One region of the Pseudonocardia nematodicida genome, then DNA from elsewhere that is predicted to be linked to it. Evidence: predicted binding sites of a transcription regulator. Region 1 holds the regulator's gene; the other holds the start of a gene.

The links. Region 1 encodes LexA, which represses DNA repair genes until DNA is damaged. Its sites were predicted from a motif close to CGAACACGTGTTCG; they were not measured.
Region 2: the regulator LexA is predicted to act here: its motif matches at 2,084-2,097, upstream of WIS52_RS22395 (CoA transferase subunit A).

What each region holds. Positions count from the first base shown of each region.
Region 1 is NZ_JBEDNQ010000012.1:205,718-209,573, reverse strand. It holds gene hflX (GTPase HflX) at 1-846, shown strand, start outside; gene WIS52_RS26175 (hypothetical protein) at 960-2,024, shown strand; gene lexA (transcriptional repressor LexA) at 2,109-2,840, opposite strand; gene WIS52_RS26165 (hypothetical protein) at 3,310-3,498, shown strand.
Region 2 is NZ_JBEDNQ010000010.1:25,093-28,948, reverse strand. It holds gene WIS52_RS22405 (cytochrome P450 family protein) at 1-608, shown strand, start outside; gene WIS52_RS22400 (3-oxoacid CoA-transferase subunit B) at 652-1,278, opposite strand; gene WIS52_RS22395 (CoA transferase subunit A) at 1,278-2,039, opposite strand; gene WIS52_RS22390 (ABC transporter ATP-binding protein) at 2,177-3,313, opposite strand; gene WIS52_RS22385 (alpha-amylase family protein) at 3,363-3,856, opposite strand, start outside.

The DNA of each region.
Region 1 (3,856 bases):
GACCGTCGCCGGATCCGGACCCGGATGTCGAAGCTGCGCCGCGAGATCGGCGCGATGCGCCAGGTCCGGGAGACCCAGCGCGGCAACCGCAAGCGATACGAGGTGCCCTCGGTCGCCATCGTCGGCTACACCAACGCGGGCAAGTCCAGCCTGCTCAACGCCCTGACCGACGCCGGTGTGCTGGTCGAGGACGCGCTGTTCGCCACCCTCGACCCGACGACCCGCAAGGCGGAGACCCCGGACGGGCGGGCCTACACCCTCACCGACACCGTCGGTTTCGTGCGGCACCTGCCGCACCAGCTGGTGGAGGCGTTCCGGTCGACCCTGGAGGAGGCCGCGGACGCGGACCTGCTCGTGCACGTCGTGGACGGGTCCGACCCGCTGCCCGCCGACCAGGTGGCCGCCGTCCGGCAGGTGCTCGTCGAGATCGGCGAGGAGCGCGGCGACACCATGCCGCCCGAGCTGCTCGTGATCAACAAGACGGATGCGGCCGGGGACCTCGCGCTCGCCCGGCTGCGGCACGCCCAACCCGAGGCGGTGTTCGTGTCCGCGCACCGCGGGGACGGCATCGAGAAGCTCCGCGAGCGCATCGCCGAGCGGCTGCCGCGGCCCGAGTACGAGGTCGACCTGCTGCTGCCCTACACCGAGGGCGCGCTCGTGGCGCGGTTGCACGACGAGGGCGACGTCCTGGCCGAGGAGCACACGCCCGAGGGCACCCGGCTGCGCGCCCGGGTCGGGCCGGACCTCGGATCCGCGGTGCTGTCCTACGCCGTCGCCGGGGACGCGGCACGGACCGGGGGGTCCGCGGCTGATCCGGAACTCCCGGCGACGGCGGCGGGTCGCTGAGTCCTGCACGTCCGGGCGGACCGTCAGGACGCGACGCCTGGTCAGAGGGTGCGCCCGGACCTGCCGGTCGTCGGCTCGCGCGGGCCGCGGTGATCGCCGCGGTGGTGGGTGCGGTGGTCCTGTCGACGGCCGGCGCATCCCGGACCGCGTCGGCCGGCCCAACCCCCGCCGGCGGCGAGACCCTCGCCGAGCCGCAACCGGTGTGCACCGTCGACGACCCGCGCCTCGCCGAACTGTCCGGCCTGGTCACCGAGGGCCCGCCCGGCGCCTCGCCGACGCGCTACCACGCGATCGACGACGGCGGCGGGGACACCGCGCGCGCCTTCGCCCTGGACCCGGCGACCTGCGCCGTCACCGGGGAACGGAGCGCGCCGGTCGACGTCGTCGACGTGGAGGACCTCGGGATGTCGCCGGACGGCGCGCTGTGGCTGGCCGACGTCGGCGACAACACCGCCCGCCGCGACGCGGTCCGGCTGGTGGTGCTGCCCCCGGACGGACCGGCCCGGGTGCACGACCTGACCTACCCGGACGGGCCCCGGGACGCCGAGGCCCTGCTGGTCGCCGACGACGGGACCCCGCTGCTGGTGGACAAGACCGCCGGTGCGGCCGGCGTGTACCGGCCGGCCCGCCCGCTCGAGGCCGACGGGCCGGTCCCGCTCGAACGGGTCGCCGAGGTCGTGCTGCCGTACTCCGCGACCCGCGGCGGGCCGCTGGGTCCCGCCGGCGCGCGCACGATCACCGGTGGCGCCGTCGCACCGCCCGGGGCGACCGCGCGGGCCGCCGCGTTGCGCACCTACACCGATGCCTGGCTGTTCCCGCTGCCCGCCGACCGGCCGCTCACCGGCGACGTGCTGGTCGAGGCCCTGCGCGGGGCGCCGATGCCGGTGCCGTTGCCGGACGAGCCGCAAGGGGAGGCGGTCGCCCTCGACGGCGCCGGAACGCTGCACTCGGGCACCGAGGCCCGCGGGATGTCTCCGGCCGGCGTGCGCGCGGTCCCCGGTGCGGTGACCGCGGCGACCGCACCGGCGGCGCCGGTCGTCGCGCAACCCGCCGAGGTCCCGGACGTGCCACGCGCCTACCCGTCGTGGCTGCCGGCGGTCGCCGGCGCCGGTGTCCTCGGTGTGGCACTGCTGGCCGGGATCGGCGCGATGATCGTGCACGGGAGGCGGCGGAGCTGAGCCGGCGACGGCCGCCCCGTCGCCGGACCACGCTCCGGGCCGCGCCCGCCGGGATCGTTCTCGGCGGGCCCGGTCCGGAACGGCTCAGAGCCGGCGCATGACCGCCACGACCCGGCCGAGGATCGACGCCTCGTCGCCCGGGATCGGGTCGTAGGCGTCGTTGGCCGGCATCAGCCAGATGTGCCCGTCCTTGCGGCGGAACGTCTTCACGGTGGCCTCGCCGTCGATCATCGCGGCGACCACCTCACCCTGCTCCGCGACCGGCTGCTGGCGGACGACGACCCAGTCCCCGTCGGTGATCGCGGCGTCGACCATCGAGTCGCCCTTGACGTTGAGCAGGAACAACGTGCCCTCGCCGACGATCTCGCGCGGCAGCGGGAACACGTCCTGCACGGCCTGCTCGGCGAGAATCGGTCCACCGGCGGCGATGTCGCCGATCAGTGGCACGAACGCCGGTGCCGGGCGGTCCGGGCCGCCCGTCGCGTCGGTGTCGGCGCCGTCGGTGCCCGCGACCTGTTCCGGGCTGCGCACGTCCACCGCGCGGGTCCGGTTCGGGTCCCGCCGCAGCAGGCCCTTGCGCTCCAGGGTCCGCAGCTGGTGGTGCACCGACGAGGTGGACGTCAGACCGACGGCGTCGCCGATCTCGCGCACACTCGGCGGGTACCCGTAGCGGTCCACCCATTCCCGGATCACCGCCAGTACCTTCCGCTGCCGCGGGGTCAGGCCCCGCGTGTCGGCCGCGGGGTCGGGGAACTCCCGAACCTTCGCGGAACCCGGCCCGGCGGGCGTGCCGCCTCCGGACTCGTCCGCTGCCATCGCATTCGCCTCCTCGGGGTCTACCGATACGCACCCTAGCCGCCGCGACGCCGTCCGCCAAACATGCGTTCGATGTCGCCCCCTGGCGTGTCGTGGATTCCCCCGGCCGGTGGTGGTACAACATCGCACAGGCGTTCGATCGAACATGAATTCGATCGAACGCGGTGGACCGGCCACCGGGGCCGGCTCCGTGATTCAGGGAGGTGGCGTCATGGCGACGACGACGGTGCAGGCCCGGCCGGGCGGTACGACCGGAGCCCGCGAGCGCGCACCCCTCCCCGCGTCGCCGGACCGACCGAGGCGGCCGCGGCGTGCCGTGGACGGCGTGGTCCCCGCGCCGCCGCAGCGTGCGGGGCGGCCGCGTGATGTCGCGGACGGTGCGACCCCGTCGCGGCGGCCGGGTCCCGGTCGTGGCACCCGGCGACCGCTCGTGGCGCCCCGTGCGCCGGGTGCCACGTGGTGCGGCGGGATGCCGCGCGCGCGTCGGTCGCTGGGTGGTCACGGGGTGTCCGGTGGCGCGGAGCGGGTCGTCCGGGCCGTCGGGGTGGTGCTGGCCTCCGCGGCCGCGGTCGTCGGCCTGGGGCTGCTCGCCGAGAACGCCGCCCTGGCGAACGCGACTCCCGACGGGGCCGGCGTACCGGTGGTCGCCGTCCGCTGAGGGGCGTGGTGCGCCGCCGTGACCTGCGCGGACGCCGTTCTTGTCGGTGCACGGTGCTACACAGGTCGCACGTGCGTTCGACCGGCCTCGGGGAAGGGCCGGAGCGGGCGCACGGGGCACGCGGTCGGGTGTGGCCGGGTGCCGTGGACCCGGCGACGGCAGGAGGAGTCAATGCCAGAGCTCGATGTGCGGGAGACGGAGCAGGTCCGGCGGCGCCGGGAGGTGCACGCCGGTAGGGCCGGGCGTCGGCGCGTGCGGCGTCGGGTGCCGGGCGTCGTGTCCGGGGCGGTACCGGAGGTCCTGCCACGGGCCGTCCTCGACGGAGGGCCGTCGCGCCGGGGCGCCGGCCCGGTTCTCG
Region 2 (3,856 bases), on a different contig from region 1:
CGGACGACGCGCTGCTGTCGTCGCTGATCGCCGTCCAGGAGGAGGACGGGGACCGGCTCTCCGACGACGAGCTCGTCGCGATGGCGTTCCTGCTGCTGCTCGCCGGGCACGAGACCACCGTCAACCTGATCGGCAACGGCACGCTGGCCCTGCTCACCCATCCCGAGCAGCGCGCGCTGCTCGACGCCGACCCGTCGCTGATCACCTCGGCGGTGGACGAGTTCCTGCGGTTCTCCTCGCCGGTCTCGCAGACCCCGATGCGGTTCACCGCCGAGGAGGTCACCTACTCCGGCGTGACGATCCCGGCCGGCCAGATGGTCTTCTTCAGCCTGGCGTCGGCCAACCGCGACCCGGACTGGATCTCCGACGCCGACCGGCTCGACATCACCCGCGACGCCCCGGGCGGGATGTTCTTCGGCCACGGCATCCACTTCTGCCTGGGCGCCCAGCTCGCCCGCCTGGAGGCCAGGGTGGCGATCGGGCGGCTGTTCGCGCAGCGCCCGGACCTGGCGCTCGCCGTCGACCCGTCCGAACTGACCTACCGGGAGTCCACCCTGGTCCGCGGCCTGACGAGCCTGCCCGTGAAGATGGGCGCTTCGCGCCTGTGAGTACTTTTCGGGGCCCTGGCCACGAAAAGTACTCACAGGCGCGTCAGCGCAGTGCGGCTCCGGTCTTCTCGCGGACCTCGTCCTCCGCGACGCCGGGGGCGGTCTCGACCAGCCGCAGGCCGTCCGGGGTCACGTCGATCACGGCGAGGTCGGTGACGATCTTCGTGACACAGCCCAGGCCGGTGATCGGCAGCGAGCACCTCTCGACGATCTTCGGGGACCCGTCCTTGGAGACGTGGTCCATCATCACGACGACCTTGCGCGCGCCGTGCACGAGATCCATCGCCCCGCCCATGCCCTTGATCATCTTGCCGGGCACGGCCCAGTTCGCGAGGTCGCCGTTGGTCGCGACCTCCATGCCGCCGAGCACGGCGACGTCGAGCTTCCCGGCGCGGATCTGGCCGAAGCTCTCCGACGAGCCGAAGTAGGCGGCGCCGGGCAGGACGGTCACCGTCTCCTTGCCGGCGTTGATCAGGTCGGGGTCGACCTCGTCGTCGGCCGGGTAGGGGCCGACGCCGAGGATGCCGTTCTCCGAGTGCAGGATCACCGTCCGGCCGGCCGGGATGTGCCCGGGGACCAGGGTCGGCATGCCGATGCCGAGGTTGACGTAGGAGCCGTCGGGCAGCTCGTCGGCGACCCGGGCCGCCATCTCGTCGCGCGTGCGGGCCATCAGCCGCCTGCCTTTCGATCCGAGACGGTCCGGAACTCGACCGGCTTCTCGACGCCGGGTACGTGCAGCACCCGCTGGACGTGGATGCCGGGGGTGTGCACCTCGTCGGGGTCGAGCTCGCCGGGCTCGACCAGGTGCTCGACCTGGGCGATCGTGACCCGGCCGGCCGCGGCGCAGTCCGGGTTGAAGTTCCGGGCGGCGCGGCGGTAGACGAGGTTGCCGTGCCGGTCGCCCTTCCAGGCGTGCACCAGCCCGAAGTCCGGGGTCAGCGCGCGCTCGAGGACGTAGGACACGCCGTCGAACTCGCGGACCTCCTTCTCGGGGGACATCACCGCGACCGAGCCGTCCGCGGCGTAGCGCCAGGGCAGGCCGCCGTCGGCGACCAGGGTGCCGACGCCGGCCGGGGTGTAGAACGCGGGGATCCCCGCGCCGCCGGCGCGCAGCCGCTCCGCGAGCGTGCCCTGCGGGGTCAGCTCCAGCTCCAGCTCGCCGGCCAGGTACTGGCGCGCGAACTCCTTGTTGTTGCCGACGTAGGAGCCGATCGTCCGCCGGATCCGCCCGGCCGCGAGCAGGGTGCCGAGGCCGAAGCCGTCGACGCCCAGGTTGTTCGAGATCGTCTCCAGGTCGGTCGCGCCCTGCTCGAGCAGCGCGGCGATCAGCACCGTCGGGACCCCCGACATACCGAACCCGCCGACCGCGAGCGACGCGCCGTCGCCGATGTCGGCGACCGCCTCCGCGGCGGATGACACCACCTTGTCCATCACGCACCTCCGTCGGCGCCGACAGTACCGTTCGGTTCGCACGACGGACAACTGTTCGCTGAGCGAACGGATGCGTCGAGGCCGGTTCGAGCGCGCGCCGACCGGATGCGGTGCGGGAACGACGCCGGGGTGCGGGGTCAGTCGGTGAGGCGCGCTCCGGTGGCGGTGTCGAACAGGTGGATGCGGTCCGGGGACACCGGCGCGATCTGGATCGTCTCGCCCACCCGGGGCGAGACCCCGGACCCGGTGCGCAGCACGACGCGCTGGGTCCCCCCGTCGTCGCCGAGGGCGCCGCCGTCGACCTCGTGGCTGAAGCCGTCGTCGGGGGCGCGGTGCGGGATCCGGCCGTAGACGTAGGAGTCCGAGCCGAGCTCCTCGCACAGCTCCACGGTCAGCGGGATCGCCGGCCCGTCCACCGGGCGCAGGTGCTCCGGCCGGATCCCGACGGTGATCTCCGCTCCGCTGCTGCGCCCGAGCCCGCGCGGCACGGGCAGCGTGTACCCGGCGACGGTGACCCCGTCGGAGGTGAGCCGGCTGACGTGCAGGTTCATCGACGGTGACCCGATGAACCCGGCGACGAACGCGTTCGCCGGCCGGGTGTAGAGCTCGCGCGGCGACGCGCACTGCTGCAGGACGCCGTCGCGCAGCACCGCGACCCGGGTCCCCATCGTCATCGCCTCGACCTGGTCGTGGGTGACGTAGACCGTCGTGGTGCCCAGCCGCTGCTGCAGCGCGGTGATGCTGGCGCGGGTCTCCACCCGGAGCTTGGCGTCCAGGTTGGACAGCGGTTCGTCCATCAGGAACACCGAGGGCTCGCGGACGATCGCCCGGCCCATCGCCACCCGCTGGCGCTGCCCGCCGGACAGCGCCCTGGGCCGGCGCTCCAGGTACGGGGTGAGGTCGAGGAGCTGCGCGGCGGTCTCGACCTTCGACCGGATCTCGGCCTTGGGTGCGCCCTGGATCTTCAGCGCGAAGCCCATGTTCTGGGCCACGGTCATGTGCGGGTAGAGGGCGTAGTTCTGGAACACCATCGCGATGTCCCGGTCCTTCGGGGCCAGGTCGGTGACGTCCCGGTCGCCGATCCGGATCCCGCCCTCGTCGACGTCCTCCAGTCCGGCCAGCATCCGCAGCGCCGTCGACTTCCCCGACCCGGACGGCCCGACCATCACCAGGAACTCGCCGTCCGGGATCTCCAGTTCCAGGGTGTCCACCGCGCGCACGGGTGGCGAGCCCGGGTACACACGGGACGCGGACTCGTAGACGACCTCGGCCATGGGATGTCCCTTCTCGACGGTGAGCGGGGTGAGCGGGTGGTGGAGCGGGTCAGGTCGCGGCGACGAGGACCTCGAACACGTCGAGCGCCGGCAGCGCCACGGTGGTGTGGCCGTCCCCGTCGAGCGTGGTCTCCAGCGGTCCGGAGTCCACCAGGGACCGGACCGAGGAGATGCCGGGGACGCGCAGCGTGAGCCGGTGACCGGCGCCGATCCGGACCGGGTCGCCGAAGCTCTGCCCGCGGTGCCCGGTCAGGTTCCGCAGGTGCACGACGAGCCCGGCGCCGGAACGGCCCAGGACTACCTCGACCTGGGCGGGGAGGTCGGTGTCGACGTCGGCGCCGGGGCCGAGCAGGTCGCGGGCCGCCTCCGCCACCACGTCCCCGACCGCGCCGAGGCCGATCTCGCGGTAGGCGCGGCCCGGTGTCCAGGGCAGCGTCACCGTGCGGCCGGCGCCGCGCGCGAACCCGATGTGCGGAGGCCGGTCGACGGCCAGGTGGCCGTAGCACTTCTCCGGCGGGCCGTACGGCGCGGTGGACAGCACCG